DNA from 3 places in the Streptomyces sp. V4I23 genome. Region 2 is predicted to be linked to each of the others. Evidence: riboswitches for the same ligand, from Rfam matches in the RefSeq annotation. Region 2 holds a riboswitch; each other region holds the start of a gene.
The links. A riboswitch is a leader RNA that binds a small molecule or an ion and turns the genes downstream of it on or off. The one in region 2 is predicted to bind thiamine pyrophosphate.

Region 1: another riboswitch for thiamine pyrophosphate. It lies ahead of thiO (glycine oxidase ThiO); the one in region 2 lies ahead of QFZ82_RS12225 (thiamine ABC transporter substrate binding subunit).
Region 3: another riboswitch for thiamine pyrophosphate. It lies ahead of thiC (phosphomethylpyrimidine synthase ThiC); the one in region 2 lies ahead of QFZ82_RS12225 (thiamine ABC transporter substrate binding subunit).

What each region holds. Positions count from the first base shown of each region.
Region 1 covers NZ_JAUSZW010000004.1:5,845,744-5,856,120, forward strand. The annotation lists gene QFZ82_RS28865 (thiazole synthase) at 283-1,077, opposite strand; gene thiS (sulfur carrier protein ThiS) at 1,083-1,283, opposite strand; gene thiO (glycine oxidase ThiO) at 1,280-2,458, opposite strand; TPP riboswitch at 2,456-2,568, opposite strand; gene QFZ82_RS28880 (hypothetical protein) at 2,651-3,010, shown strand; gene QFZ82_RS28885 (NAD(P)/FAD-dependent oxidoreductase) at 3,020-4,258, shown strand; gene QFZ82_RS28890 (Rv2175c family DNA-binding protein) at 4,303-4,668, shown strand; gene thiE (thiamine phosphate synthase) at 4,803-5,453, shown strand; gene metF (methylenetetrahydrofolate reductase [NAD(P)H]) at 5,600-6,514, shown strand; gene QFZ82_RS28905 (hypothetical protein) at 6,566-7,405, shown strand; gene QFZ82_RS28910 (NAD(P)/FAD-dependent oxidoreductase) at 7,461-8,957, opposite strand; gene QFZ82_RS28915 (TetR/AcrR family transcriptional regulator) at 9,476-10,090, opposite strand; gene QFZ82_RS28920 (YhgE/Pip domain-containing protein) at 10,120-10,377, opposite strand, start outside.
Region 2 covers NZ_JAUSZW010000004.1:2,246,562-2,256,938, reverse strand. The annotation lists gene pyrH (UMP kinase) at 1-717, shown strand, start outside; gene frr (ribosome recycling factor) at 853-1,410, shown strand; gene QFZ82_RS12245 (phosphatidate cytidylyltransferase) at 1,410-2,558, shown strand; gene QFZ82_RS12240 (hypothetical protein) at 3,004-3,303, shown strand; partial or broken gene QFZ82_RS12235 (hypothetical protein) at 3,291-3,542, opposite strand; gene rlmN (23S rRNA (adenine(2503)-C(2))-methyltransferase RlmN) at 3,611-4,717, shown strand; TPP riboswitch at 4,781-4,901, shown strand; gene QFZ82_RS12225 (thiamine ABC transporter substrate binding subunit) at 4,897-5,994, shown strand; gene QFZ82_RS12220 (iron ABC transporter permease) at 6,033-7,649, shown strand; gene QFZ82_RS12215 (ABC transporter ATP-binding protein) at 7,649-8,704, shown strand; gene QFZ82_RS12210 (LOG family protein) at 8,728-9,843, opposite strand; gene QFZ82_RS12205 (hypothetical protein) at 9,931-10,377, opposite strand, start outside.
Region 3 covers NZ_JAUSZW010000004.1:4,075,552-4,085,928, forward strand. The annotation lists partial or broken gene QFZ82_RS20755 (IclR family transcriptional regulator) at 237-1,008, shown strand; gene QFZ82_RS20760 (SsgA family sporulation/cell division regulator) at 1,151-1,585, shown strand; gene QFZ82_RS20765 (YibE/F family protein) at 1,608-2,936, opposite strand; TPP riboswitch at 3,008-3,140, shown strand; gene thiC (phosphomethylpyrimidine synthase ThiC) at 3,133-4,908, shown strand; gene QFZ82_RS20775 (hypothetical protein) at 5,123-5,947, opposite strand; gene QFZ82_RS20780 (metallophosphoesterase) at 6,096-7,193, opposite strand; gene QFZ82_RS20785 (LacI family DNA-binding transcriptional regulator) at 7,355-8,467, opposite strand; gene hisC (histidinol-phosphate transaminase) at 8,827-9,906, shown strand; partial or broken gene QFZ82_RS20795 (cyclophilin-like fold protein) at 9,932-10,343, opposite strand.

The sequences.
Region 1 (10,377 bases), 3.6 Mb from region 2:
CCGACTGGGCCAAGCCGGCCCCGTACGGTCGGCGATCGTGCCCGCAACCTCCACCTGCGGCCTGCGGCCGTGGGCTGCCCCGTCCCGCATGGGGGCAGCCCTCGGGCCCGTCGGCTTCGCGCAGCGGATTCCCGCCCCGTCGGCGTTTGAGGCGCGGGCGGGGCGGAGCCCCGGTTCGGGAGGGGCGGGGGAACATGCCCGCGCAGCGGACCACGCCCCCGCCGGCGTGTGAGGCGCAGGGGCCGGGACAGCCCCAGAAGACGGCCCCGACCCCCGTCGGACTCAGAACGCCGGGCGTTCCGGGTCCAGGGACGCCCGGCCCTCCGTCGGCGACGACGCCTCCGCGAAGTGGCGGCGGGGGATGCGGCCCGCCCGGTGTGCCAGGCGGCCCGCCTCCACCGCGTGCCGCATCGCCTCCGCCATGAGCACCGGCTCCTGCGCCCGCGTCACCGCCGACGCCAGCATCACCGCCGCACAGCCCAGCTCCATCGCCAGCGCCGCGTCCGACGCCGTGCCCGCGCCCGCGTCCAGGATCACCGGGACGCCCGCCTGCTCGATGATCAGCTGGAAGTTGTGCGGGTTGCGGATGCCGAGCCCGGACCCGATCGGCGAGCCCAGCGGCATGATCGCCGCGCAGCCCACGTCCTCCAGCTTCCGCGCCAGCACCGGGTCGTCGTTGGTGTACGGCAGGACAGTGAAACCGTCGTCGACCAGCGTCTCGGCCGCCTCCAGCAGTTCCACGCCGTCCGGCAGCAGCGTGCGCTCGTCCGCGACGACCTCCAGCTTGATCCAGTCCGTTCCCAGCGCCTCCCGCGCGAGCCGCGCCGTCAGAACGGCCTCGCCGGCGGTGAAACAGCCGGCCGTGTTCGGCAGGACCTGGATGCCCAGCCTGGTCAGGACGGAGAGGACGGAGCCCTGCACCGTCGGGTCGAGACGCCGCATCGCGACCGTGGTGAGTTCCGTGGCGCTCGCGATCAGCGAGCGTTCCAGGACGTCGAGGCTGGGCGCCCCGCCCGTACCCATGATCAGTCGCGACGTGAAGGTGGTGCCGCCGATGGTGAGACGGTCGTCGGCCATGGCGCTCAGCCCCCCTGCACGGCGGTGAGGATCTCGACTCGGTCGCCGTCGCCGAGCCGGGTGCCCGCCCACTGGCTGCGCGGGACGACGGTCTCGTTGACGGCGGCGGCCACACCCGAGGGGGCCGCCGTGAGGGCCGCCACCACGGTGTCCAGGGTGGTGCGGTCGGCGAGCTCGCGGGTCTCGCCGTTGACGGAGACGTTCATGCGGGCTGCTCCTGTCGTACGCGTGCGCCGGCGGGGGCGAACCGGCGGGGGCTGAACGGGCCGGCGAGGTCCGGTAGCCGCCCGCTGGTGAGCGCGTCGGCGAGCACGTCGCCGGTCACGGGCGTGAGCAGCACGCCGTTGCGGTAGTGGCCGGTCGCGAGCAAGAGCCCCGGCAGCTCGGTGAATCCGAGCATCGGCGCGTTGTCGGGGGAGCCGGGGCGCAGCCCGGAGCGCGTCTCGGTCAGCGGCAGTTCGGTGATGCCGGGCACCAGCTCGTGCGCGTCCCGCAGCAGTTCGTACACGCCGCCGGCGGTGACGGTCGTGTCCCAGCCCAGCTCCTCGGTGGTCGCGCCGACCACGAGCTCGCCGTTCTCGCGCGGCACCAGGTAGACGTGGCTGCCGCGCACCACCGCGCGGACCGTGCGGGACAGGAACGGCGCGTACGAGCCCGGCACCGTCAGCCGCAGGACCTGGCCCTTCACCGGCCGTACGGGAGGCAGGACGTCGTCCGGCACCCCGCCGAGGCGGCCGCTCAGGCTGCCGCCCGCCAGCACCACCTGGCCGGCGGCGACTTCCGTTCCGTCGTCCAGGACCGCACCCGCGGCGCGGTCGTGCACGACGAGCAGCCGCTCGGCCCAGGCGCGGCGGAAGCCGACCCCGGCGCGCTCGCAGGCGATGACCAGCGCCGCGGCGAGCCGCCGCGGATCCACCTGGTGGTCCCCGTCGACGCGCAGACCGCCGCGGACCCCCGGCGCGAGCATGGGCTCCAGGCGGCGGCACTCGCGACCGGTCAGCCACTCCGACTCCAGGCCCGAACGGCGTTGCAGGGCGTGCAGTTCCCGCAGGTGCGCGCGGTCGTCGGCGTCGAGGGCGACGGCGAGGGTGCCGCACGCGCGGTAGCCCACCGACAGCCCGCTCGCCGCCTCCAGCTCGGCGGCGAACGCCGGGTAGCGCCGGGCCGATTCGAGGTTCAGGCCGAGCAGTGTCTGCTCGCCGTAGTGGAGTTCGGTGACGGCGGCCAGCATGCCCGCCGCGACCCGCGCGGCCCCGCCGCCGGGCTCCGGATCGGCGACGGTCACGCTCAGCCCGCGCTGCGCCGCGCGCCAGGCCGTGACCAGGCCGATGATCCCGCCCCCGACGACGAGGACGTCGGGTGCGTCTGGTGTACGAGACATGGGCGTCCAGCCCCTCCCTTCGCCGGCATGACCCGGATCAGGTTCGTACGGTCGGAGGCCGGCCAGCCTCCCTCTCAGCCCGGTGCGTCCGGGCTCCCGCGAGTGCCTTACGGTGGCCACCCTAACCCCACGCCCAGGCGCGCAGTAAGGGAGCCGCCGTCCCCCGGCGCGGGTGCGCAGGAGGTGGACGCAGTGGCGATCTCGCTCGACGGACTGGTGCTCGCGCCGGTGGCCGACCAGGCCCCGGGCCAGGTCGGCACCCGCACCCGGTTCCTCTACCACGAGCGGCAGGGGCGGATCTGGGCCGAGTACGAGGGCGGCGACGTGGTACGCGGCCACCTCGTGGGCACGCGTGAGGGGGACCGGCTGGACTTCCGTTATGTCCAGTTGAAGACGGACGGCGGGACGTCCAGCGGCCACTGCCTGTCCACCGTCGTCGAACTCCCCGACGGGCGGGCGCGCCTGGAGGAGACCTGGGAGTGGGAGTCGCAGGAGGGCAGCGGGACCAGCGTCGTCGAGCAACTGCTGCCTGATGATGCGTCAGAAGCTTAAGGTGGCCCGGTGAGCGAGCACACGCACGAGCAGGCCGGGGACGGGCGACGGGTCGTCGTGGTCGGCGCGGGCATGGCCGGGGTGCAGACCGCGGTCGCCCTGCGCGAACTGGGCTTCACCGGACCGGTCACCCTCATCGGCGCCGAACCGCACCAGCCGTACGACCGGCCGCCGCTCTCCAAGGCGATCCTCCTCGGCACGGCGGAGGGCTCCGCGTTCGACATCGACTTCGACGCGCTCGACGTCGACCTGAGGCTGGGCTGTGAGGTGACCGGCGTACGCCCCGGGGCGCACGAGGTCGACACCGCCGCCGGACCCGTCCCGTACGACGTCCTCGTCCTCGCCACCGGTGCCGAACCCGTCGCCCTGCCCGGGGCCGCGGGCGTCCCGGGCGTCCATCTGCTGCGCACGCTCGACGACGCGGACCGGCTGCGGCCCGTGCTCGCGCGGCAGCACGACATCGTGGTGGTCGGGGCCGGCTGGATCGGCGCGGAGTTCGCGACCGCCGCGCGCGAGGCGGGCTGCGCCGTGACCGTCGTCGAGGCGGCCGACCGTCCGCTGGCCGGGTCGCTGCCCGCCGAGGTCGCGGCGCCCATGGCCCGCTGGTACGCCGAGGCGGGTGCCGAGCTGCTCACCGGCGAGCGGGTTGCCGCCGTCGAGCCGGGCACGGTGGTGCTGGCCGGATCGGGACGCAGGATCGCGGCCGGCGCCGTCGTCGTCGGCATCGGCGCCAGGCCCGCGACCGCCGCTCTTGTCGGCAGCGGCATCGAGCTGGGCCAGGACGGCGCAGTCGTCGCCGACCGGCATCTGCGTACCTCCGCGCCCGACGTGTACGCCGTGGGGGACTGCGCCTCCTACCCCTCGGGCCGCTACGGCACCCGGCTGCTCGTCCACCACTGGGACAACGCGCTGCAGGGTCCGCGCACGGTCGCGGCCAACATCCTCGGGGCCGCCCCGGAGCCGCAGGTGTACGACCCGGTGCCGTACTTCTGGTCGGAGCAGTTCGGGCGTTTCGTGCAGTACGCGGGCCATCACCCGGCGGGCGACACGCTGCTGTGGCGCGGCGACCCGGCCGTGGACGCCGACTGGTCGGTGCTGTGGCTGCGGGAGGGCGTGCTGGTCGCGCTGCTCGCTGTCGACAGGCCGCGTGACCTGGCACAGGGCCGCAGGCTCGTGGCGTCGGGCGCGCGGCTGGACCCGGGCCGGGCCGCCGACCCGTCCGTCCCCCTGAAGGCGGCGACCGCGTAGGAGTCGGCTACCGGCTGTCAGTCCAAGATGGCAGGCTTGTTCCTGTGACCGAGATTGACGCAAAAATTGATGCTCTCGTCCCCGCCTGGCTCCACCTGCCCGACATCGCGGAAATGCTCGATGTCGAGGTGACGCGTGTGCGGCAGCTGGTCAAGGAGGGCCAGCTGATCGCCGTCCGCCGTGGTGAGAACAGGACACTGCAGGTGCCTGCCGCCTTCATCGACGGCAACAAGGTGGTCAAGGGCCTCTCCGGGACCCTGACGCTGCTGCGGGACGACGGCTTCACCGACGAAGAAATGCTGGAGTGGCTGTTCACTCCCGACGCGACCCTGCCGGGGACCCCGGCGCAGGCCCTGAGCGAGAATCGCGGCACGGAGGTGAAGCGCCGGGCTCAGGCGCTCGCCGTCTGACGTCCGTCGCGACGTCCCCGTCCTGACAGGACGGCCTCGTACGAACCATCGAAGCGCGCGGTGCGGGCGGGAGCCGAACGGCTCCGTCCCGCACCCGCGCGCCGCTCATCACCCATCCAGCGGGGGGAAGCATCATGTCCACGGCTCGCGAACTGCTCGGCGACGCCCGCCTGTATCTGTGCACGGACGCCCGGAAGCGCCAGGGCGACCTGGCGGCGTTCCTGGACGCCGTGCTCGCCGGCGGCGTCGACATCGTCCAGCTGCGCGACAAGGGCATGGAGGCGGGCGAGGAGCTGGAGCACCTCCAGGTCTTCGCCGACGCCTGCCGGCGCCACGGCAAGCTCCTCGCGGTCAATGACCGGGCGGACGTGGCCCACGCCATTGGCGCGGACGTGCTGCACCTGGGCCAGGGCGACCTGCCCGTCCCCGCCGCGCGGGCGATTCTCGGCGACCGGGTGCTCATCGGCCGCTCGACGCATGCCGAGGCCGAGGTGGACACGGCCGCCGCCGAGCCGGGCGTCGACTACTTCTGCACCGGCCCCTGCTGGCCCACCCCCACCAAGCCCGGCCGCTTCGCCCCGGGCCTCGGTCTCGTGCGCTACGCGGCCTCGCTCGGGAGCGACCGGCCCTGGTTCGCGATCGGCGGCATCGACGCGTCCAACCTGGACGAGGTGCTGGACGCGGGGGCGCGCAGGGTCGTGGTCGTACGGGCGATCACGGAGGCCGACGATCCTGCTGCGGCGGCCGCCGATCTGGCGAAGCGGATCAGGGAGCGCAGCGCCTGACCGGGCGGGCGGGCCCGGGCACCGAAGGCCGTCGGCACCGCCCGGGCGTCTCACGAGTGTCCAGAGTGTGGACACTAGACGGACAAAAGGCGACAAAATCCCCTGATCTGGTTGGGTGACCCGCTGGGCCTGGCTAACCTGCCCGTATGGCCCTCGGCACTGCTTCCACCAGGACGGATCGCGCACGCACCGTGCGCGACATGCTCGCGACAGGCGAGACGACGTACTCCTTCGAGTTCTTGCCCAAGACGGACAAGGGCGAGAAGAACCTCTGGAACGCGCTGCGCAGGGTCGAGGCGGTCGCGCCCGACTTCGTCTCCGTCACCTACGGCGCCGGCGGCTCCACCCGCGCCGGCACCGTGAAGGCGACGCAGAAGATCGCCGCCGACTCCACCCTCACCCCCGTCGCCCACCTCACCGCCGTCGGCCACTCCATCGCCGAACTGCGCAACATGGTCGGCCAGTTCGCCGACGCGGGTATCCGCAACATCCTCGCGTTGCGCGGCGACCCGCCCGGCGACCCGATGGGCGAGTGGGGCAAGCACCCCGAGGGCGTGACATACGCCGCCGAACTGGTCCGGCTCATCAAGGAGTCCGGCGACTTCTGCGTCGGCGTCGCGGCCTTCCCGGAGATGCACCCGCGTTCCACCGACTGGGACACGGACATCCGGCACTTCGTCGACAAGTGCCGCGCGGGCGCCGACTATGCCATCACGCAGATGTTCTTCGAGCCCGAAAACTATTTCCGGCTCCGCGACCGCCTCGCCGCGGCGGGTTGCGAGACCCCGATCATCCCCGAGGTCATGCCCGTGACCAGCGTGAAGATGCTGGAGCGGCTCCCGCAGCTGAGCACCGCCGCCTTCCCCGAATCACTCCGGGACCGGATCCTCTCGGTCAAGGACGATCCGGCCGCTGTACGCTCCACTGGCATCGAGTTCGCGACGGAGTTCTGCGCACGGCTGCTGTCCGAGGGTGTCCCGGGACTGCACTTCATCACGCTCAACAACTCCACGGCGACGCTCGAGATCCACGAGAATCTCGGACTGCACCAGCAGTCGTGACCGGCCACACCCGCCACAACCCCGGGCGGCGGCCGCAGGAGAGGGGCGGGCATGGGCTGGACGGTCCTCTACATCGCGTTCGGCATCGTCGCGCTGTGGCTGCTCGGTGAGGTGCTGCTGCAGTACAAGGCGCGACTGCGCTGGCGCGTTCTGGCCTTCGCAGGGTTCCTCGGCGTCGTCGTGGGCGTGCTGCTGCCCTCCGTCGTGGTGATCGCGCTCGGTGCGGCCGCCTTCGCCGTCGGTCAGACGTACGTCACCCTCTCCTTCCGGCGCGGCTTCTCCACGGGCTGGGCGCTGGGCGGCAGTCCGGGGGTCAGCAGGCGCCGCAGGTCCGCCCCGGCGGACACCGAACGCGAGCCGACGCTGGAGGTCTCGGACCTCTCCTACGAGCCCTCCGAGCCGCCGTACGCCCCCGAGGCGCCCGAGGTCTACGAACCCCAGCCGCTGCCCGACGAAACCGGTCAGTACGGCATATACACCGAAGAGGCCTACGCGGCACGGCAGCAGGAACAGGAACCGCATCAGCCCTACGCCCCGTACGGCGCCGCCCCCACCGGCTACGACGCGTACGGCGACCACGGCCAGCCCCAGCAGCCCGCCGACGGCAGCCACTACGACTACGGATCCGGCCAGCAGTACCCGGCGTACTCCGACCCGTACGCGGGCGGACAGCAGTACGCGGCCTCCTACGGCGGCTACGACGCCTACGGCGCGCAGCAGCCCTACGCCGATCCGTACGCGCAGCACTACGGCGACACGCCGCCGGGCGGGCTCTGGGTCCCCCAGCAGCGCGACGGCGACCAGCAGATCCCCCCGATGCCGCAGGAACAGCCGTCGCCGTACGGCTACGACGCGGGATCCGGCCACAACGAGCAGCAGTACCGCTACTGAGTCGCCCGCGCGGCCACGGGCCGGCGGTCATTCCGGCCCTGTCGCACGCTCCGTCTCACTGCGAACCGCGGAACTCCGCGCCTTCCACGATCAGCCCGGCCACCAGTGCCCCCGACATCCCCGCATGCGCCAGCCCGCCGCCCGGGTGCGCCCAGCCCCCGGCGACGTACAGGCCGGGCAGGTCCCCGGCGTTCGCCGCGGGCAGGAAGGCGCCGGACGCGCCCGCGAGCGCCGGGGCCGGGACCCGGTCCGTGCCGGTGGCGTGCCGGGTGTCCTCGGGGCTGCGCACCTCGCGCCACAGGATCCGCTCGCGCAGGTCCGGCACCGCGGCCCCGGCCGCCTCCACCATCCGGTCGGCGGCATGCTCGGCGGCCTCCGCCCAGGTCTGCCCGCCGTGCAGGCCGTTCGGCACGGTGGAGACCAGCGTGACGCTCTCGTGGTCGCCGTCCGGCCGCAGCAGCGGGTCGTCGGGCCGCAGGACCGTCACCGTCGGGCGGGGGGCAGTGCGCCCGGCCGCGATCGCGTCCCACTCGGCCGCCGGGTCCGGCGCGTGCACCACGGTGCGGTGCACGGCAGCGGCCTCCCGACCGCCCCGCAGGGCCAGGTGCACGCTCACCCGCCCGGTCCGCACCCGTGGCTGCCAGTGCGGCCACTCCTCCCGGTGGCTCGGCCGCCCGATGTGCTCCTCGAACAGGGACGGCAGCAGAGCGCCGCAGACCACCACATCCGCCTCGACGGGGCCGCCGGAAGCGAGCTCCAGGCCCGCCGCCCGGCCGTCCTTCTCCCGCACGCCGGTCACCGCCGCCCCGAAGACGAACTCCACCTTCCGGGCCAGGCACCGCTCGTACACCGCGTCCGCGAGCGCGCGCAGGCCGCCCTTCACGTACCACGAGCCGAAGGTCTGCTCCATGTACGGCAGGACGGCGGCCGACGCCGGCGCGGTGCGCGGGTCCAGCCCGTACGCCACCGCATGGCTGCCCAGGAGAGCCGCCAGGCGCGGATCGCGCAGCTCCCGCTCGCCGATCTCGCCGAGCGTGCGGGCCGGACGCCGGAACAGGCCGCGGCGCAGTGCCGGATAGGGATCCCGGGAGAGCGGCGAGCGGTCGGCGGGCAGCGGCTCCTCGAGCAGCGGCCGCCGTGAACGCTCCCATGTCTCGCGGGCCCGCCCGAGGAACTCGCCCCAGCGCTCACCGGCACCGGACCCCAGGGCGGCGTCGAGCGCGGAGACGATGCCGGACCGTGAGGCGTTCGGCAGGGACACGTCCGTGCCGTCGGGGAAGACGTGCCGGCTCGCCGGATCGACCTGGACCAGCTCGACGCACCGCTCCAGCGGCTCCTTGCCCGTCTTGACGAACAGATCGCGCCACACGGCGGGCAGGTGGAGCAGGCCGGGCCCGGTGTCGAAGGCGAAGCCGTCGCGCTCGAGGCGGCCCACCGAACCCCCGTGGGTCGCCGACCGCTCGTACACCGTCACCCGGTGGCCCGCCGTGGCCAGCCGGGCAGCAGCCGCCATCGCGCCCATGCCGGCGCCGATCACCGCAATTCGTGCCATGCGGCCGACTTTATCGACCGCCGCCGACACTCATTCCCGTGGCCTGTGGACCACACCCGCGGCCGCCCTGCGCTTCGGCCGCTGTGACGATGCCCAGCGTTGATCCCGCCGGCCCAGCCGCTGGTGAAGCCGAGGGGGAGTACGGACACGGACGTGATCGTGACCAGGCCGAGGCGGTGCCGGGTGGGGATGAGCACACAGGGCTGAGTATCCGTACCTAGGTGCTGAGATGAGTACCCGCGCGGATGGGCTCCCACCTGCGCGGACGGAAGAGTGGGGACCACGGGAGGGGCGCGGCGCCGGCACCGACGACACGGGGCTTCGGAACGGCGCGGCACCCCTGCCGGAACGGGGAGAACGCCGGAGAGCCCACGACCACGGGGGAACGACGGGGGACGGGCTCTCCGGACCACGGGGGACGCGGGGGACAGGGGAAACGGGGGACAGGGGGAGGAACGGGGGACACGGGGGACGTACGCGAGGGCCCGGGCCGGAACATCCGGCCCGGGCCCTCGCGCTCAGTCGCGTCGTCCGCTCACCCGTCCGTGCAGCAGCAGCGACAGCGCCCCGTGCACGTCGTCGAGCGACCGCTCCCGCTGGAACGCCTGCCAGTCGAGCGCCGCCACCAGCACCATCCCGACCAGAGCGGCGGCCGTGAGCGGGACGTCGATCTCGTCGCTCAGCTCACCCGCCTCGACGCCCTCCCGCAGCACCCTCTCCACGACGGCCACCGCCTCCTGCCGGACGACGAGCAGGGTGGACTGCCAGGCCCGGTTGGTGCGCCACAGCTCGGCCACGTACAGCTGGGTGAAGGCCGGGTAGCGGTCGATGAACACCAGACCGGCCCTGATCATCGCGTCCAGCGCCTCGACCTTGGTGCCGCCGCGCTCGGCCGTCTCGTCCGCCGCCCGCTGAAGCGAGGAGGTCAGCAGGCCGACACCGAAGCGGAGCAGCTCCTCGAAGAGCTCGGTCTTGCTCTTGAAGTTGTAGTACACCGTGCCCTTGGCGACCCCGGCGCGCTCGGCGATCTCGTCCACCGTGGTGGCGGAGAACCCCTGCTCGGCGATGAGGGTCACGGCGGCCTCGTAGAGCTTGGCACGCGTCGCCCGGCGTCTGGTGCTCGTGCTGTCCATGGCGTCGATTCTCACAGGTCGCACCGCGGTCACAGACTCAGCTCCGGGTGCAGCCGGTCGAGTGTCCACACCTGCTTGCGCCGGGCGGAGACCGCGGTGAGTGCGAGGGCGCCCGCTGTGAAGGCGGTGAGGACGACGCTCGCCTGCCAGACCGGGCCGAGCCCGCCGCCCGTGATGAGCCGGCGCAGCGCCTCCACGACGTAGCTCATGGGCAGGAACGGGTGGACGGCGCTGAAGAACGCCGGGCTCGTCTGGACCGGGTAGGTGCCGCCCGCGCTGGTCAGCTG
Region 2 (10,377 bases):
GGCCGCTTCATGCTGAAGCTGTCGGGAGAGGCTTTCTCCGGCGGCACAGGTCTCGGCGTCGACCCCGACGTCGTACACGCCATCGCGCGGGAGATCGCAGCGGTCGTCCGCGACGGCGCAGAGATCGCCGTCGTGATCGGCGGCGGAAACTTCTTCCGCGGAGCCGAACTCCAGCAGCGCGGCATGGACCGGGCACGCTCCGACTACATGGGCATGCTCGGCACCGTCATGAACTGCCTCGCTCTCCAGGACTTCCTGGAGAAGGAGGGCATCGACTCACGTGTGCAGACCGCCATCACGATGGGACAGGTCGCGGAGCCGTACATCCCGCTGCGCGCCGTACGGCACCTGGAGAAGGGCCGCGTCGTCATCTTCGGCGCCGGTATGGGCATGCCCTACTTCTCCACCGACACCACCGCCGCCCAGCGCGCCCTGGAGATCGACGCCGAAGCACTGCTGATGGGCAAGAACGGTGTCGACGGCGTCTACGACTCCGACCCCAAGGCCAATCCCGACGCGGTGAAGTTCGACGCGCTGGAGTACGGCGAGGTGCTGTCCCGCAACCTCAAGGTCGCCGACGCCACCGCCATCACCCTCTGCCGCGACAACGCGCTCCCGATCCTCGTCTTCGAACTCCTCACCGAGGGCAATATCGCTCGGGCGGTCCGGGGTGAGAAGATCGGCACGCTCGTGAGCGACCGGGACACCCGGGCCTGACCCGAGGGCCTCGGGGGGCGCCCTCGGGGGATGGACAAAGCCCTGCCGGTCGTACACCGTGCAGGGAACACGCGACGCAGGTTCCGCCGGCCCAGTCCGATGCCGGGCCCAACTCAAGACACGCAGGAGCAAGTGGTGATCGAAGAGACCCTCCTCGAGGCCGAGGAGAAGATGGAGAAGGCCGTCCTGGTCGCCAAGGATGACTTCGCCGCGATCCGCACCGGACGTGCGCACCCGGCGATGTTCAACAAGATCGTGGCGGACTACTACGGTGCCCTGACCCCGATCAACCAGCTGGCGTCGTTCTCGGTCCCGGAGCCGCGGATGGCCGTTGTGACGCCGTTCGACAAGACCGCTCTGCGCAACATCGAGCAGGCGATCCGCGACTCGGACCTCGGTGTCAACCCGAGCAACGACGGCAACATCATCCGCGTGGTCTTCCCGGAGCTCACGCAGGACCGCCGCAAGGAGTTCATCAAGGTCGCCAAGTCGAAGGCCGAGGACTCCAAGATCTCGATCCGCTCCGTCCGCCGCAAGGCGAAGGAGACCATCGACAAGTTCATCAAGGACGGCGAGGTCGGCGAGGACGAGGGCCGGCGTGCGGAGAAGGAGCTCGACGACACCACCGCGAAGTATGTCGCGCAGGTGGACGAGCTGCTCAAGCACAAGGAAGCCGAGCTGCTCGAGGTCTGATGAACGACTCTTCCTGGGGGGCCTCGCACGGCGCCGGATACGCCGGTGCATGGCCACCGCCCGACCAGGGGCCCCTCCCGGCGGGTCCCGCCTACGATGGGCACGAGGCGCGGTATACATCAGAGACGCAGCCCATGCCCATCGTGCCGGACTTTCCCGACGCAGGTAGAGACGCCGAATCCCCCGAGGGGCCCAGCGGCCGGACCGGCCGCGAGGACCGCGACCGGGGGGCCGCACGGCTCGGTGGCCCCCCGTTCCGCGACGAGAACACGCAGGAGCCCATGCCCAGCCCGCCGTCGGCAGCGCCTCAGCAGCCGCAGCCGCCGCAGAAGAAGCGGGCCGGCCGCGATCTGCGGGCGGCCATAGGGGTCGGTGTCGGGCTCGGCGCGGTGATCGTCGCGTCGCTCTTCATCGTCAAGGCCGTGTTCGTCGGCGTGGTGGCGGTCGCCGTCGTCGTCGGCCTGTGGGAGCTGACCACCCGCCTCCAGGAGCGCAAGCAGATCAAGGCGCCGCTGGTACCGCTCGCGGTCGGCGGCGCCGCCATGGTCGTGGCCGGCTATGTGCGCGGGGCCGAGGGCGCCTGGGTGGCCATGGCGCTGACCTCGCTCGCGGTGTTCGTCTGGCGTATGACCGAGCCGCCCGAGGGCTACCTCAGGGACGTCACGGCGGGTGTCTTCGCCGCCTTCTACGTTCCTTTCCTCGCCACGTTCGTCGCGCTGATGCTCAGCGCGGACGACGGGCCGGAACGGGTGATCACCTTCCTGGTGCTCACGGTCGTCAGCGACACCGGTGCGTACGCGGTCGGCTGGCGCTTCGGCAAGCACAAGCTCGCGCCGCGCATCAGCCCCGGAAAGACCCGCGAAGGACTGCTCGGAGCGGTGGCCTTCGCGATGGCGGCGGGTGCACTGTGCATGCAGTTCCTCGTCGACGACGGCACCTGGTGGCAGGGCCTGCTGCTCGGCCTCGGGGTCGCGGCCAGCGCGACGCTGGGCGACCTCGGGGAGTCGATGATCAAGCGGGATCTCGGCATCAAGGACATGGGCACCCTGCTCCCCGGCCACGGCGGCATCATGGACCGGCTGGACTCGCTGCTGCCGACGGCCCCGGTGGTGTGGCTGTTGCTGGTGCTGTTCGTCGGCTCCGGCTGACCTGCGGTTCTCCGCGTGAGGGCTCGCTGTCCTCCCCCACGGTCCCTTCGGGGCGTGGGGGTACTCCCTGGACGGCGAGCCCTCCGTCGTATCCGGGCGACCCGTTGCCCCGGAGCCCGTCTCCGGACGGCTCGGCGCTGCACGCCGGCTGGTTCGCCGGCGACGGCCTCCACGTGCCCGACGTCTGGCGCGGCGCTGCCCGAACGGTGCCCCCGCCCGGACCGTCGTATCCGGGCGACCACGGCCCGAGTCAGCGGCCGCAGGCCACCTGGCGGTGGCTGCGACACTGGGCAGCACCATGCCCAGTACGGAGGGGATGGCGGCCCTGAGCAGGTCGCTGGGCCGTGTGTGGGCCGTGAGACACAGGAGGGCAGGCTGCTTGGCCAGGCGAAGGCGCCGCCGCGGGGCACCGCCACTGAACGGGATTTTCGCTGCGGATACGCAGGTGTTCCGCTTCTATCCGGACGGCACAGTTCTGGACGCGCTCGTACGACCCGCACCTCAGCCCACGAGTGCCGCGGCTCTGGAGGGTTGGCTCCGCAGAGAAGACAGCAAGCCCGGCGTGTATGTGGCGCGGTACGTCCTTGACGGCGAACAGGTCGCGTTCACGACGCGCGGACATTACCGCGAAGAGGAGATCAAGGTGCGCGGGACATGGGCCCGAGGGGCGCTGACGCTCGGCATGGTCGGCCGAGGCTGGGAGATCCAGCCCCGGCGCTTTTCGCGCTTGGATCAGGCGCGCTGACGAGCCCGGCTCACATCCCTGTGGGGTGTGGTGCCCGGTAGGAACACAGCGTCGACGGCTCGGCGGGTCCGCTCTCGGCTTGTAGGCATGAGGTGTGCGTACACCCGCAGCGTGAGGCCAGGCTCCGAGTCTCCCAGGTACTCGCTCAGGGCCTTGATGTCCTCCCCGGCGTCCAGCAGCACGGACGCGTAGAACTGCCGCAGCGCGTGCATCCCGTGCTCGCGTGCGGAGTCGTACGGCTCCGCACCGGCGGGCGCCCCCCGGCCGGGCCGGTGATAGCTACGGGGTCTGCGACACTGGTAGCACCATGCCCAAGCCCGGAGAACTCACTTTCGTCGCGCCCCGCGGAGCCAAGAAGCCCCCGCGGCACCTTGCCGACCTCTCACCCGCCGAGCGCAAGGACGCCGTCGCCGCGATCGGCGAGAAGCCGTTCCGCGCCAAGCAGCTGTCCCAGCACTATTTCGCGCGGTACGCGCACGACCCGGCGCAGTGGACCGACATCCCCGCCTCCGCGCGGGAGAAGCTCGCCACGGAGCTGCTGCCCGACCTGATGTCGGTCGTGCGGCACATCTCCTGCGACGACGACACCACCCGCAAGACGCTGTGGCGCCTCCACGACGGCACGCTCGTCGAGTCCGTCCTCATGCGCTATCCGGACCGCGTCACGATGTGCATCTCCTCGCAGGCGGGCTGCGGGATGAACTGCCCGTTCTGCGCGACCGGGCAGGCCGGTCTCGACCGCAATCTGTCCACCGCCGAGATCGTGCACCAGATCGTCGACGGCATGCGGGCCCTGCGGGACGGAGAGGTACCCGGGGGCCCCGCCCGGCTGTCCAACATCGTGTTCATGGGCATGGGCGAGCCGCTCGCCAACTACAAGCGGGTCGTCGGCGCCATCCGCCGGCTGACCGACGCCGAGCCGGACGGCCTCGGCCTCTCGCAGCGGGGCATCACCGTCTCCACGGTGGGCCTCGTCCCCGCGATGCTGCGCTTCGCCGACGAGGGCTTCAAGTGCCGCCTCGCCGTCTCCCTGCACGCGCCGGACGACGAGCTGCGCGACACCCTCGTCCCGGTCAACACCCGCTGGAAGGTCCGCGAGGTCCTCGACGCCGCATGGGAGTACGCGGAGAAGTCCGGGCGCCGGATCTCCATCGAGTACGCGCTGATCCGCGACATCAACGACCAGGCGTGGCGCGGCGATCTGCTCGGCCGGCTCCTCAAGGGCAAGAGGGTCCATGTCAACCTGATCCCGCTGAACCCGACGCCCGGCTCCAAGTGGACGGCATCGCGGCCGGAGGACGAGAAGGCGTTCGTCGAGGCCATCGCGGCCCATGGTGTGCCGGTCACCGTCCGGGACACCCGAGGGCAGGAGATCGACGGCGCGTGCGGGCAGCTGGCGGCGCAGGAGCGGTGACCAAGGGCCGTCGGCCGGGCGGCTGATACTGTGCCCTGTGCGTTCGCACAAATGAACAACGAAACATTCCGACAGGGGAGCGCAGCAGCGCTGAGAGTGCGGCAGGGCGCAGGACGCCCCGGGGCCGCAGACCCTCGGACCTGATCCGGGTCATACCGGCGTAGGGAGTCAGCACCATCATGAACAGCCAGCTTCGGCGTGCCACCGGCACGGCGCTCGCCGCCGCCCTCGGCGTCACCGCCCTCGCGGCCTGCGGCGGGCAGTCCGAGGACTCCGGGTCCGGCACCGGCGGCGCCTCAAAGACCGTCACCCTCGTCAGCCACGACTCCTTCGCGGCGTCCGACGCCGTCCTCAAGGAGTTCACCCGGCAGACCGGGTACACCGTCAAGGTCCTCAAGAGCGGGGACGCGGGCGCCGCGCTCAACAAGGAGATCCTCACCAAGGGCTCCCCGCAGGGCGACGTCTTCTTCGGCGTCGACAACACCCTGCTCTCCCGCGCCCTCGACAACGACCTGTTCACGCCGTACGAGGCCAAGGGGCTCGACCAGGTGGCGGACGAGGCGCGGCTCGACGCGGACAAGCACCGGGTCACGCCCGTCGACACCGGCGACATCTGCGTGAACTACGACAAGAAGTTCTTCGCCGACAAGAAGCTCGCGCCCCCGAAGACCTTCGCCGACCTCGCGAAGCCCGAGTACAAGAACCTGCTCGTCGTCGAGAACCCGGCGACGTCCTCGCCCGGCCTCGGCTTCCTGCTCGGCAGCGTCGGCGCGTTCGGCGAGTCCGGCTGGCAGGACTACTGGAAGAAGCTCAAGGCCAACGGCGTCAAGGTCGTCGACGGCTGGGAGCAGGCGTACAACGAGGATTTCTCCGGCTCCGCCGGCGGCAAGAAGGCGGGCGCCGACCGTCCCCTCGTCGTCTCGTACGCCTCGAGCCCGCCGGTCGAGGTCCTCTACGCCGACCCGCGGCCCGCCGAGGCGCCCACAGGTGTCGCGACCGGCACCTGCTTCCGCCAGATCGAGTTCGCCGGTCTGCTCAAGGGCGCGAAGAACGAGGCGGGAGGCAAGGCGCTGCTGGACTTCCTGATCACCAGGACGTTCCAGGAGGACATGCCGCTCACCATGTTCGTCAACCCCGTGGTCGAGGGCGCGAAGTTGCCCGAGCTGTTCACCGAGCACGGTGTGGTCGTCGACAAGCCCGAGACCGTCGCTCCCGGCACCATCGCCGAGAACCGTGAGCAGTGGGTCCGGTCGTGGTCCTCGCTCGTCCTGAAGTAAGGCAGTCCCTGCGGGGGAACGCGGCGCGGCTCGCCCTGATGGCCGGCCCCGTCGCGTTCTTCGCCGTCTTCTTCGCCTACCCGGTCACCGCGATCGTCGGCCGCGGCCTGCGCGTCGAGGGCGCCTGGCAGTTCGGGCGGTTCGGCGAGGTCCTCGGACGTCCGGACATCCTGCACGTCCTGTGGTTCACCACCTGGCAGGCGCTCGCCTCCACCGCACTCACCCTGCTCGTGGCCCTGCCCGGCGCCTACGTGTTCGCCCGGCTCGACTTCCCCGGCAAGCGCCTCCTGCGCGCCGTGGTCACGGTGCCGTTCGTGCTTCCGACGGTCGTCGTCGGCACGGCCTTCCTCGCCCTGCTGGGACGCGGGGGACTGCTCGACGAGCTGTGGGGCGTGCGCCTGGACACCACGGTCTGGGCCATCCTGCTCGCGCACGTCTTCTTCAACTACGCGGTGGTCGTCCGCACCGTCGGCGGCCTGTGGTCGCAGCTCGACCCGCGTCAGGAGGAGGCCGCGCGGGTGCTCGGCGCGGGCCGGCTGACGGCCTGGCGGCGGGTGACGCTCCCCGCGCTCGCGCCGTCCGTCGGCGCGGCGGCACTGTTGGTCTTCCTGTTCACCTTCAGCTCCTTCGGCGTCGTGCAGATCCTCGGCGGCCCGGCCTTCTCCACCCTCGAGGTGGAGATCTACCGGCAGACGGCCGAGATGCTCGACCTGCCGACGGCGGCCGTGCTCACCATGCTGCAGTTCGTGGCCGTCGGCGTCGTCCTCGCCGTCCACGCCCGGGCCGTGCGGCGCCGCGAGGGCGCGCTGAGGCTCGTGGATCCGGCCGGTACCGCCCGCCGTCCGCGCGGAGCCGCCCAGTGGACCGTGCTGTGCGGGGTGCTCGTCACCGTCGCCCTGCTCCTGATCACGCCGCTCGGCGTGCTGGTCGAGCGGTCCTTCGACACCCCCCGCGGCTACGGACTCGACTACTACCGCGCGCTCACCGTGCTCGACGAGACGGGCGGCGCCTTCCTCGTCCCGCCGATCGACGCCGTGGCCAACTCACTGGAGTACGCGCTCGTCGCGACCGCCGTCTCGGTGCTGGTCGGGGGGCTCGCGGCGGCCGCCCTCACCCGGCGGGCCGGCCGTCTGGTCCGCGGATTCGACGCGCTGCTGATGCTGCCCCTCGGAGTCTCCGCGGTGACCGTCGGCTTCGGGTTCCTGATCACGCTCGACGAGCCGCCGCTCGATCTGCGCGGCTCGTGGATGCTGGTGCCGCTCGCGCAGGCGCTGGTCGGGGTGCCCTTCGTCGTACGGACCATGCTGCCCGTCCTGCGCGCCGTCGACGTCCGGCTGCGCGAGGCGGCGGCCGTGCTCGGCGCGTCGCCGCTGCGCGCCTGGCGCGAGGTCGATCTGCCGCTGGTGAGCCGGGCGCTGCTGGTGGCGGCGGGGTTCGCGTTCGCCGTCTCGCTCGGCGAGTTCGGGGCGACCGTCTTCATCGCCCGGCCCGACCAGCCGACGCTGCCCGTCGCCGTCGCCCGGCTGCTGGGCAGGCCCGGCGAGCTCAACTACGGGCAGGCGATGGCCCTCGGCACGATCCTGATGGTGGTGTGCGCCGCCGCGCTGCTCCTCCTCGAACGCATCCGTACCGACACCACCTCCGAGGAGTTCTGATGGCGCTGCTGGAACTCGAGGGCGTCACCGTACGGTTCGGTTCGCGGACCGCCCTCGACGCGGTGGACCTGAAGGTCGCCGAACACGAGATCGTCTGCGTGCTGGGACCGAGCGGCAGCGGCAAGTCCACGCTGCTCAGGGTGGTCGCCGGACTCCAGCGCGCCGACACGGGCCGGGTGCTGCTCGCGGGCGCCGACCAGGCAGGGGTGCCGGTCCACCGTCGGGGCGTGGGGCTGATGTTCCAGGACCATCAGCTCTTCCCGCACCGCGACGTGGCGGGCAACGTCGCCTTCGGGCTGCGCATGCGTCCTTCCGGGGCCGGGGAGACGCCTCGCGCGGGCCGGGGGGAACAGGGCCGCCGGGTGGATGAGTTGCTGGAGCTCGTCGGGCTGCCGGGGGCGCAGCGGCGGTCCGTGGCCGCGCTCTCCGGCGGTGAGCAGCAGAGGGTCGCGCTCGCCCGGGCGCTGGCGCCGGAGCCCAAGCTGCTGATGCTCGACGAGCCGCTCGGCCAGCTGGACCGCGGGCTGCGCGAGCGGCTCGTCGTCGAACTGCGCGGATTGTTCGGCCGGTTGGGGACCACGGTCCTCGCCGTCACCCACGACCAGGGGGAGGCCTTCGCGCTCGCAGACCGTGTCGTGGTCATGCAGGAGGGGCGCATCGCCCAGACGGGTACGCCGCTGGAGGTGTGGCAGCGCCCGGCGTCGGAGTTCGTCGCACGCTTCCTCGGCTTCGACAACGTCGTGCCGGCCACGATCGGCGGCGCGGCCGCCGACACTCCCTGGGGCAAGATCCCCGTCCCGGACTGCTCGCCGCAGGGTGAACGCACCCTGCTCGTACGGCCGTCCGGCGTGCACGTCGTGGAGCCGGGCGAGGGCACGGCGGCCACGGTCGTCGCGCGGACCTTCCGCGGCAACCACGTCGCCCTGCGCCTGCGGCCCGCCGAAGGGCCCGTGCTGGAGGCCGAGTGCTCCCTGCGGGACGCGCCGGGCGAAGGGGCGCGCGTGGGCGTCGTGTTCGCCGCGGACGACGTGGTGGTCCTGGAGCCCGGCGACTGATCCACAGGTTCCGGCGCCGTCGCCTACGCGCCGGCCCCCAGCCGCAGCAGCGCCTGGGGTACCTCCTCCACCGAGTCCACGAGAGCGATCCGCGATTCCATGGCCCGCCCCCGGGCGAGCGAGCGCAGCAGTGGCCAGGTGGGCAGATGGCCGGTCCAGTGGGCGCGGTCGACGAGCACCATGGGGGTCGGTTCGCCGCGCGACCCGTAGTAGTTCGGGGTCGCGTTGTCGAAGATCTCCTGCACCGTTCCGGCCGCGCCCGGCAGGAAGACCACCCCCGCGTCGCAGCGGGCCAGCAGACCGTCCTCGCGTGTGGCGTTGGCGAAGTACTTGGCGATGTGCTCCGCGAACGCGTTCGGCGGCTCGTGCCCGTAGAACCAGGTGGGGATGCCGACCGAGCCGGCGCCCTGCGGCCAGCGGGCACGCACCTCGAAGGCGGCCTGCGCCCAGTCGGTCACCGAGGGCATGAAGGAGGGTGCCTTCGCCAGCAACTGGAGGGCGTCCTCCAGCATCTCGTCGGAGTGCGGAGCGGCGTACGCGCCGAGGTTGGCGGCCTCCATCGCACCCGGTCCGCCCCCGGTCGCCACCGTGAACCCTGAGCGGGTGAGAGCGCGGCCGAGCCGTGCCGCGCCGGCGTACGCCTCGGTGCCCCGGCCCATCGCGTGGCCGCCCATCACCCCCACCACGCGGGCGTCGGCGAGGAGTTCGTCGAGGGCGTCCGAGAGGGCGTCGTCGTGGATCGAGCGGAGCATCGAGGCGAAGACGTCGCCGTCGGCCCTGGTGCGCTGGAACCAGTCGTAGGCGAGGGCGTCCGGAGTGGCCGCGTATCCGCCGTCGAGCCCGGCGAAGAGCTCATCCGCGGTGTAGAGACGGCCGCGGTACGGGTCGAACGGCAGGTCCGGCACGGGTGGGAAGACGAGCGCCCCGTCGGCACGCACCTTCGCCGCGGCCGCGGGCTCCATCGGGCAGCCGAGGAACACGGCCCGGTCGGTGTCCGCGGACAACAGCACGGACGTGCGCTGGGTGAGGTCGACGGACTGGACGCGGAATCCGGCGAGCGAGCCGCGGGAGACCAGCCGGTCGAATTCCTCGAGTGACTCGATCTCGCGGTGCTCCGCCTGCGGCTCGGGGTGCGTCATGGGCCCACGATAGGCCGCGCGTGGTGCGTACCACGCCGCGGGGAGGGGCGGGCCCGCAAGGCTCCGAGGGACGGAACGAAGGGGCCGTCAGCCCTTCAGCGGCGCGGCCGCCACTGTGGCGAACGTCAGGGTCAGCGGCGCGAACAGCAGCAGCAGGGCCCCCGCGCGCAGCCACGCGGCCCGGCGCAGCGCCGCCGGGTGCGCACCCAGACGCAGCAGGGCCTCGGTCGTGTCGGTGCGCGACTGCCGGACCTCCAGCGCTGCGGTGAGCAGCGAGGCCGTCGTGCAGGCGACGACGAGCGTCGCGCCCAGTGCGGTCATCGGGCCCCAGGGGCGGGACGCGTCCCCGTGGAGTGCGGTCACCGCGAGCGCCCCCGAGGCCACCGCGCACACCACGCCGAGCGGGCGGCCGACACAGCGGGCCTCCGCCATGAGGATGCGGCCCGCGAGCAGACGGGTCGCACCGGGCCGCACTGCCTGCAGGAGACGGCCGCACACATGCGTCAGGGCCGGTCCCGCAAGCCACAGGCCGGC
Region 3 (10,377 bases), 1.8 Mb from region 2:
GGCCGGGGGAACGGGCCGGACAAAGCCCGCCCCGTGCCGGGTGCTGCCCTTAGAGTGGCAGCTCTCTGCCGCCCCTCGGATATCTCTGCGCACGTGTGCGCCGGCCGGAGCACCACACCGGCCCGGGGCTGACCGCCTGTTCAGGCCGGCTGTTCAGGGTCCGGGGTCGCGGCGGCCGCGCGGGGGCGGCCCCCGCGGGCGGGCACGCTGCCCGTCACCACGCCTGGGGGTGACCTTTGGCCGGGGCTACGAACGCCGCTGTCCCTACCCTGATCGGCTCGGTGCAGCGTGCGCTCCGGCTGCTGGAGGCGGCGGGGGCGCACGAGGGCGGAGCCCCCGCCAAGCAGCTCGCGCGTGAAGCCGGCATTCCGCTGCCCACCGCCTATCACCTGCTGCGCACCCTGACGCACGAGGACTATCTCCGCCGGGACAAAGGCGTGTTCACGCTCGGGGACGCGATCGGCCGGCTGGCCGGGAGCGGGCGCGTGCGGAATCGTCGCAGCACCGTCGAGGACTCACTGACGCACTGGCGGGACGCGATCGGCGTCGCCGTCTGCTTGGCCGTATACCGCGAGGGCGGGATCGAGCTCGTCGCGATCGCGGATTCGCCGTACACCCCGGCCGTCCGGGAACGGGCCGACTTCCGCGAGACCGGGCATGCCCACGCGATTGGACAGTGCCTGCTCAGCCGGCTCGACGAGAACGCCCGCCACGACCACCTCGACCGCCACCCCGTGCAGCCGGTGACGCCCCCTTCGATGCGCGACCGGGCCGCGCTCCTGGAGCGGCTCGCACCCCTCAGGCGCAGGGAACCGGTCGTCGAACGCCGGGAGTACGCGCTGGGCACGATCTGCACGGCCATCCCGATCACAGCGGGTGACACGGCTGCGACGATGGCCGTTTTCCCTCCCCGTGCACCAAGAGGCCAGGCTGGGCTCGGCAGTTGAACAGCTACAGGCAAGGATCGGCGGCCTGTCGGCGTCGCTTGCGTTCTCTATCAGTATCTGAAATATCACTCCTTGTGATCTGCTGCCGCTTCCAGCACCATGGCGTCGACAAGGCCAAGAGAGCCGGCAGCGATCGTTCCTGGCCGTTTTCCTCTTTTCGTCAGCACGGTTCATTGATTGCTTCAGCTACTGCGAGGTACGTGATGCGCGAGTCGGTCCAGGCCGAGGTTCTGATGAGTTTTCTCGTTTCCGAGGAGCTGTCCTTCCGGATCCCGGTGGAGCTGCGCTACGACACGTCGGATCCGTACGCGGTGCGGATGACCTTCCACCTTCCCGGTGACGCGCCCGTGACCTGGGCTTTCGGCCGGGAACTGCTGCTCGACGGGATCAACACGCCGAGCGGGGACGGCGACGTGCACATCGCTCCGACCCGGCCCGAGGCGCTGTCGGACGTCCACATCCGCCTGCGCGTCGGGAGCGATTCCGCGCTGTTCCGCGTCGGCGCGCCGCCGCTCGTCGCGTTCCTCGACCGTACGGACAAGCTGGTGCCGCTCGGCCAGGAGCTCGCGCTGGGTGATTTCGAGGTCAGCCTGGAGGAGGCACTCGGGCGCATCCTTGCCGAGGAGAACGCCGGCTGACGGCCGGTCACCGGCCGCCCGGCTACTTCTTGCGGCGCCGCCCCCTGCCGCCCCGCGCGGGCGCGGCCGCCTTGTCGACCGCCCGGCCCGGGCGGTCCGCGGACACGACCAGGGCGGCGAGCGCGGTGGTCACGGGCACGGAGGCGACCAGGCCGATCGAGCCCACCAGGGTCCGTACGATCTCCTCCGCCACCAGCTCGCTGGTGGCCACCGTGCCCACGCTGGACTGGGCGATCGAGAACAGCAGCAGCAGCGGCAGCGCCGCGCCCGCGTAGGCGAGGACGAGCGTGTTGACGACCGAGGCGATGTGGTCGCGGCCGATCCGGATGGCGGAGCGGTAGAGGGCGCGCGGGCCCATGTCCGGGTCGGCCTGGTGCAGTTCCCACACCGCCGACGTCTGGGTCACGGTGACGTCGTCGAGCACGCCGAGCGAGCCGATGATGACCCCCGCGAGCAGCAGGCCGCTCATGTCGATGTTCGGGTAGAGGCCCTTGATCAGGCCGGTGTTGTCGTCGGTGTTGCCGCTGAGGCTGGCCCAGCCGATGAACAGCGAGCCCAGCAGGCCGATCAGCAGCAGGGAGATCAGCGTGCCCAGCACGGCGACCGACGTCCGCGCGGTGATGCCGTGGCACGAGTAGAGCGCGATGAGCATGATCGCGCTCGCCCCGACCACCGCGACGATCAGCGGATTCGCACCCTGCAGGATCGCGGGCAGGATGAACAGTGTCAGCACGGCGAACGAGACGGCGAGCGCGATCAGCGCCATCACGCCGCGCATGCGTCCGACCAGGACGACCACCAGGGCGAAGATGCCCGCCAGCAGGGCCATCGGGAATCCGCGGTCCACATCGGTCACCGAGTACTGCAGATCGCGGGGCGCGTCCGGCGCGTACGCCACCACCACGCCCTGGCCCTCCTGCAACTGCCGCGGCGCGTCGGGCTGGACGATCTCGACGAACCTCCGGCCCTTGTCCTTGCCGGTGGTGACCTCGACGGTGGCCTTTCCGCAGTCGCCCTGCTGCGCGTCGACCGCCTCGCGGCCCTGGGGCGTCGACGTGTCGCCCGTCGGGGGGACCTGGCCGGCGTTGACGTCCTTGCAGTCGACCCTCTCGACGCTCACCACCCTGCCCTGCTCGGTCTGCCGGTCGAAGCCGACCCCCGAGCGCTCGTGGCCGGGCGTCCCGCCGGGCCACAGCACGGCGAGGCCGACGACAACGGCCGTCGCGAAGGGGATCAGCACCGCGGCGATGACCTTGCGGAGGTGCTGGGAGACGGGCGCTGCCGGCCCGTGACTGTGCACATGGCCGTGGTCGTGGCCCTGCTGTTCGGGATGCTGCGGCGATGAGGTCACGGACAGATCATCGCAAGAACGAGAGGGGGCCTCTGTTCAGCGCGCCAGACATGACGCTAGCGTGGTGTCACCTTTGCACACGCGGGAGCTCGGAGCACCGGGCTGAGAGGGCGCTGACCTTCGTACATCCGTACGGGACAGCTGCGCCGACCGCCGAACCTGTTACCGGGTAATGCCGGCGTAGGGAGTAGGTCTCATGACCGTATCGGACGCACGCACGCCTGCCTCGAACCAGAACGACGAGGCCGGGAAGTCCATCGGCTGGCACAAGGGATACGTCGAGGGCTCGCGTCCCGACATCCGCGTGCCGGTCCGCAAGGTGCACCTCACCAACGGCAAGGACGTGACGCTGTACGACACGTCGGGGCCGTACACGGATCCGAACATCGAGACGGACGTACGCCGGGGTCTGCCGCCACTGCGGGAGAACTGGATCGTCGGTCGCGGCGACACCGAGGAGTACGCGGGACGCCCGGTCCGACCCGAGGACGACGGGATCAAGCACACGTCGCCGCGTGGGGGCCTGCGCAACCTCGACGCCGTCTTCCCCGGCCGTCCGCGTCAGCCGCGGCGGGGCCGGGACGGGCAGGCGGTGACGCAGCTCGCGTACGCCCGCCGCGGCGAGATCACGCCGGAGATGGAGTACGTCGCCGTCCGCGAGAACGTCGCGCCCGAGGTGGTGCGGGAGGAGATCGCGGCGGGCCGCGCCGTCCTGCCGGCGAACGTCAACCACCCGGAGATCGAGCCGATGATCATCGGCAAGCGGTTCCTGGTGAAGGTCAACGCCAACATCGGCAACTCCGCGGTCACCTCCTCCATCGAGGAGGAGGTCGAGAAGATGACCTGGGCGACCCGCTGGGGCGCCGACACGGTCATGGACCTGTCCACGGGCCGCAACATCCACACCACGCGCGAGTGGGTCCTGCGCAACTCCCCCGTGCCCATCGGCACCGTGCCGCTCTACCAGGCGCTGGAGAAGGTCGACGGCAAGGCCGAGGAACTGACCTGGGAGATCTACAAGGACACGGTCATCGAGCAGGCCGAGCAAGGCGTCGACTACATGACCGTCCACGCCGGCGTCCGCCTGCCGTACGTGCCGCTCACGGCCAACCGCAAGACCGGGATCGTCTCGCGCGGCGGCTCGATCATGGCGGCGTGGTGCCTGGCGCACCACAAGGAGAGCTTCCTCTACGAGAACTTCGAGGAGCTGTGCGAGATCCTCGCCGCGTACGACGTCACGTACTCGCTCGGCGACGGCCTGCGCCCCGGCTCGATCGCGGACGCCAACGACGAGGCGCAGTTCGCGGAGCTCAGGACGCTCGGTGAACTGAACACGATCGCCAAGCGGCTGGGCGTGCAGACCATGATCGAGGGCCCGGGCCACGTCCCGATGCACAAGATCAAGGAGAACATCGACCTCCAGCAGGAGATCTGCGAGGAGGCGCCGTTCTACACGCTCGGCCCGCTGACCACGGACATCGCTCCGGCCTACGACCACATCACCTCCGGCATCGGAGCGGCGATGATCGCGTGGTGGGGCACGGCCATGCTCTGCTACGTGACGCCCAAGGAGCACCTGGGCCTGCCGAACCGCGACGACGTGAAGACCGGCGTCATCACGTACAAGATCGCGGCACATGCGGCGGACCTGGCCAAGGGACACCCGGGCGCCCAGGAGTGGGACGACGCGCTGTCCGACGCCCGCTTCGAGTTCCGGTGGGAGGACCAGTTCAACCTGGCCCTCGACCCCGACACGGCACGGGAGTTCCACGACGAGACGCTGCCCGCAGAGCCGGCGAAGACCGCGCACTTCTGCTCGATGTGCGGTCCGAAGTTCTGCTCGATGAAGATCTCCCAGGACATCCGCCGACAGCACGGCGGCAATCAGGAGGAGATCGAGGCGGGCATGGCGGAGAAGTCCAAGGAGTTCGCAGCTGCGGGCAACCGGGTCTACCTGCCCATCGCGGACTGACGCACGGCCATGGCCCGGCGTCCTCCCACCCGTCCGCGGGAGGACGCCCTCCCGGCATCGCCCGGTTCGCGGACGGGGTGCAGCGCTGGGCTCCGCCGGCGTCGGCCCTGTTTGGTCCGGCCCTCGTGCACGAGCACGGGCGGACGTCGGTGGAGCCGGCGGAGAGCCCGGTCGTTCGGCGGCTGTGACCGCTCGTCCGGTGGCGCGCCGGCGGTCAGTCCGGCTGGTGCTCCGGGCCGCCGAAGTCGGGGCTGGAGAAGTCCGGGCTGGTGTAGGTCGGACGCCGGCCCGCGACCCGGCCCTCGGCCGGACTGGAGAAGTCCGGCCCGCTGTAGCCGACCTTGGGGATGCGGTTCACACGGTGCGGGGGATCGGCGGGGGACGCCGCGGCGGCGGGGTCGGCCAGGGCCGCGCGGAGGAAGGGCATGACGCCCCGCTCCAGCAGGGCCTCGCACCAGGCCTCCTTGGCCAGCCGGACCTCGTCCGGCAGCTCGCCCTCCTGCCGCCCGTCCGCGACGTGGCTGGCGCCGTTGCGCAGGGCGGTGAGCAGCAGTGCGACGGCCGCCACCAGGATGGCGGCGGCCATGAGCGCCCCGAAGACCCAGCCGGTGAAGACCAGGGTGTCGGCGAAGGACGGGGTGGGGCTCAGCATCTTGAGGATGTAGCCGACGATCAGGAAGATCCCGGCTGCCGTGCCCGCGAGGAGCGGCGCCAGAACGGCGATGACGGCCGCGAATCCGGCGCCGGTCTCCGCCGCCTCGCCGGCCGGGGCGGTGCGTAGGGAGCCGTCCACCGAAGCGGCGGCGGTCGCGCGTGTCTCCGCGCGGACCTTCACATAGTGCTCGTATTCGGCGGCGGCCGAGGCGGTGATCAGCGCCGTCGCGTTCAGGGCCATGGTGCGCAGCTGTTCGGTACTCAGGCCCGCTCGCACGGCGGCCGGATCCGGACGTTCGCGGGCGTCGCGCAGTGCGCCGTCGAGGACCCGCTCGTACTCGGCGCGGTCCTCGTTCAGCAGGTGCGGAGCGCTGTTCATGTGCATCCCCCGATGCTCCGTAGGGCCGGATCGCCCGTGTGTGCCGGGCAGTTGGGCGGAAACGGAGGAGAGCCTGCTACGGATAAGCCGATGGTAGAGCGGTTACGGCACGGCGTGACAGGGGGTTTCCGTAAATCGCCTGCCGCCGCCCCGGTCAGCCCCGCAGCGGGAGTTGCTGGACAAGAAGCTTTCCGGCCATGGTCACTCCGCCGTCCATGGCGATGGCCAGATTGTCCGCGTACACATGGGGACTCTCGACGACGGGACGCTCGCCGTCCTCGCCGTCCTCGGTGCCGACCTCGCCGAGGAGGTACGGGATCGGGCTGTGGCCGTGCACCACGCGCGTGCCGCCGTACGCGGACAGCAGTTCGCGCACGGCCTGTGGGCCGCCTTCGTCGCGGAAGGCGAAGCGCTTGGTGAACTTGCGGAACAGGTCCCAGCACTCGTCGGCGTCATTACGGGTGAGGATCGCGTGCACCGCGTCGTTGACGTCCTCGATGGTCGAGCCGTATTCGAGGTAGGCGGTGGTGTCGGAGTGGAGCAGCAGATGGCTGTCCTCCTCCACGATCGCGTCGAGCCGGGCCATCCACTGCAGGTGGACCTCCTGCAGCCGGTCCATGTCGTACTTCTGGCCGCCGTTGAGCAGCCAGGCCGCCTGGAAGGTGGCGGTGCCCGCACCTGAGTTGACGGGGGTGTCGCCGAAGCGCTTCGCGCCGATCAGCAGCAGCTCGTGGTTGCCCATGAGCGCCTTGCAGTAGCCGCCGGCGGCCGCGGCCTCTCCGGAGAGCCGCATGACCAGGTCGATGACGCCGATGCCGTCGGGACCGCGGTCGGTGAAGTCGCCGAGGAACCACAGCCGGGCGTTGCCCGCGCACCAGCGGCCCTCGGAGTCGATGAGGCCCTTCTCGGCGAGGGCGGCGACGAGCTCGTCGAGGTAGCCGTGGACGTCGCCGACGACGTAGAGCGGGCCGAGGCCGTCGGGCGCGGGCGGGTCGTCCACGGCGACCTGCACCTGGACGGTGTCGCCCGGTCCGCCGCGGGTGATCACGGGAAGGTCGCGCGCGGTGGGGGTGTAGCCCTCCGGCGGCTCGCCCTCGGGGAACGCGTTGCCGGGGTGGCCCGCGTGGCCGGGGTCCACGGACTGCGACTGCACGGGAACCTGCGCGTACGGCGGTACGCGGAAATCGCGCAGCGTCGCCGTCCGCACCACGGGTCCTTGACCGGCCCCCTGAGTCATCGACCCCTCCACCACCGTCGCGCCGCCGTTCACCTCTCGGCCCAGCCTGGTCGGGGTGGTCCGCGGTGTCGTTCGCCCATCATAGGAATGAGCCCGGCGGTGTGTGACGCACCAGGGGTGGTGAATCCTTTCGCACCCCCTGGTTCATCGGCCCTTTCGTCCCGAATTGAGTTGGTCTAGTCCTTCGCCGGGGATCGTGGCGCGCTCACCGTGGTGCGCGGAGGGCGGCGCTGCGAGGACGTCCTGACGATCAGTTCGGTCGGTATCACCTGCTCGACCGGCCGGTCCTCGTCGATCCCCTCGATGGCGTCGATCAGCAGCTGGACCACGGCCGTGCCGATCCGGCGGGGCTTGAGCGACAGCGTCGTGATCGGCGGCTCGGTGGTCGCGTACACGGTCGACTCGCTGCAGCACACGAGCAGCAGGTCGTCGGGGACGCGCAGGCCGTACCGCCTGGCCGCGGCCAGGAGGTCGGTGCCGTTGGGGTCGAAGAGGCCGTAGACGGCGTCGGGCCGGTCCGGCCGGGCGAGCAGCCGGTCGGCGGCGACGGCACCCGCGCAGGGGTCGTGCGCCGGGTAGGACTCGTAGACCGGGTCCTGGCCGACGCGTTCGCACCAGTCGAGGTAGGCGGTGGTCGACAGCCGGGTGTAGGTGTCGGTGGTGGTGCCCGTGAGCAGGCCGATCCGGCGGGCGCCGGCGGCGGCGAGGTGGTCGAGCAGGCCGAGTACGGCGGCTTCGTGGTCGTTGTCGACCCAGGCGGTGACCGGGAGCGTGCCGGCCGGGCGGCCGTCGGAGACGACGGGCAGACCCTGGCGCGCCAGCTCGGTCACGACGGGGTCGTGGTCGGAGGGGTCGATGACGACGGTGCCGTCGAGGGCGACGTTCGACCAGACGTCGTGGCGTGAGGTGGCGGGGAGGATGACGAGCGCGTAGCCGCGGGCGAGTGCGGCGGACGTGGCGGCTCTGGCCATCTCCGCGAAGTACGCGAATTCCGTGAAGGTGAAAGGTTCATCCCCGTAGGTCGTCACGGTCAGGCCGATTAAGCCCGACTTCCCGGTTCTGAGTGTGCGGGCCGCGGCGGAAGGGCGGTAGCCCAGCCGGTCGGCGACCTCGCGGACATGTCGACGGGTGGCGTCCGGGAGCCTCCCCTTGCCGTTGAGCGCGTCGGAGACAGTCGTGATGGAGACTCCGGCTGCGGCGGCGACGTCCCGGATGCCCGCCCGGCCTTGCCGGCTGCCCCGGCGGGATGTGTCCGTCCGGCTCACCTGGTGCTTCCCTGCTGCTGTCATGGCGAGCCGATAGTAGGGCTCGCGCGGTGGGTCTGGCCGGTCGCATATGCAGGCGTTGACAGGCACGTTTTTGCATGATCATTAGAGCTCAAACTCAATGGATATCAAGGGAGTTGGGGGTGAGTGGCTCAATGTGTCGGGTATCCGGCCGCATGGGCCTGTTGGGGGGCCCAGGTTGCGAAGAGGTCTCAACTCACCACTACGAGGGATGCGCGCCACGGCGTGAGCTACCGGCGTGCGCCAGGGTGGCGCGCTCCCCCTTTTCCTCGCCTGCGGCCATTCGCAGCAGCCGGGAATCCTCATAAGGTGAGGAGTATTGGTGAGCGGTACCGAACATGCATGATCGAGGAGGACCTGCGGTGAGCGAGACGAGCCCCAAGCTGCGCGCCGAGCTGGACGGCATCCCCACGTACAAGCCCGGCAAGCCGGCGGCGGCCGGCGGCCCGGTCGCCTTCAAGCTCTCCTCCAACGAGAACCCGTACCCGCCGCTGCCCGGCGTCATGGAGAGCGCCCTGGCCGCGGCGCGGAACTTCAACCGCTACCCCGACATGGCCTGTACCGGCCTGATCAGTGAGCTGGCCGAGCGGTTCGGGGTCCCCGCCACGCACCTGGCGACCGGCACGGGCTCGGTGGGCGTCGCCCAGTCGCTGCTGCAGTCCACCTCGGGCCCAGGCGACGAGGTGATCTACGCCTGGCGCTCCTTCGAGGCGTACCCGATCATCACGCAGATCAGCGGTGCGACGTCCGTGCCGGTGCCGCTGACCCCGGGTGAGGTGCACGACCTGGACGCGATGGCGGACGCGATCACCGACCGGACCCGGCTGATCTTCGTCTGCAACCCCAACAACCCGACCGGCACCGTGGTGCGCCGGGCCGAGCTGGAGCGCTTCCTGGACCGGGTGCCCTCGGACGTGCTGGTCGTGCTGGACGAGGCGTACCGCGAGTTCATCCGCGACGCGGACGTCCCGGACGGCATCGAGATCTACCGCGACCGCCCCAATGTGGCGGTGCTGCGCACGTTCTCCAAGGCATACGGGCTCGCGGGGCTGCGGGTCGGCTTCGCGATCGCCCATGAGCCGGTGGCCGCCGCCCTGCGCAAGACCGCGGTGCCGTTCGGCGTCTCGCAGCTCGCGCAGGACGCGGCCGTCGCCTCGCTGCGGGCGGAGGACGAGCTGCTGGGACGGGTCGGCTCGCTGGTGTGCGAGCGCATCCGCGTGCACGAGGCGCTGGTGAAGCAGGGCTGGACGGTCCCGGAGACGCAGGCCAACTTCGTCTGGCTGCGGCTCGGCGAGCGCACGCTGGACTTCGCGGCCGCCTGCGAGAAGGCGGGCGTCGTCGTGCGGCCGTTCGCGGGCGAGGGCGTGCGCGTGACGATCGGCGAGGACGAGGCCAACGACCTGTTCCTGCACACCGCCGAGACGTTCCGCGCGTCCCTCTAGGTCTCGGGCCCGATCGGTCCAGCTCTCAGGCCCGGTCGGTCGCGACCTGTTCCACCCGGACCGGGTCGCCGTCGCGGACGCACGCGAGCCGGCGCGGGTCGCCGTCGATGCGGCCGAGGACATTGCACGGGCTCGCGAGACGGCACTCTCCCCCACACTCCCGTTCGGGGGGACCCTCAGCCCCGGGAGATGGGCGTCGGACCGTAGGGCAGAGCCAGGGCGTCGCCGTCGGTCCAGAAAGCGACCATGCCCGGCTCGACGACCTGGCGCGCGTCCGGTTCCGGGGCGGGGGAGACGGGGGTCTCGAAGTAGACCTCCTCTCCCCAGGTCCGCGCGGTCACGGAGAACGGCAGAACCCCCATGAGCGCCTTGCTCGTGGGGGTTTCGTCGATCGTGGCGGTCAGCTGCCCGGTGGGCCAGGAGATGCGTATCCGCATGCCCAGGATTCAACGATATGTTGAAAATTTTGGG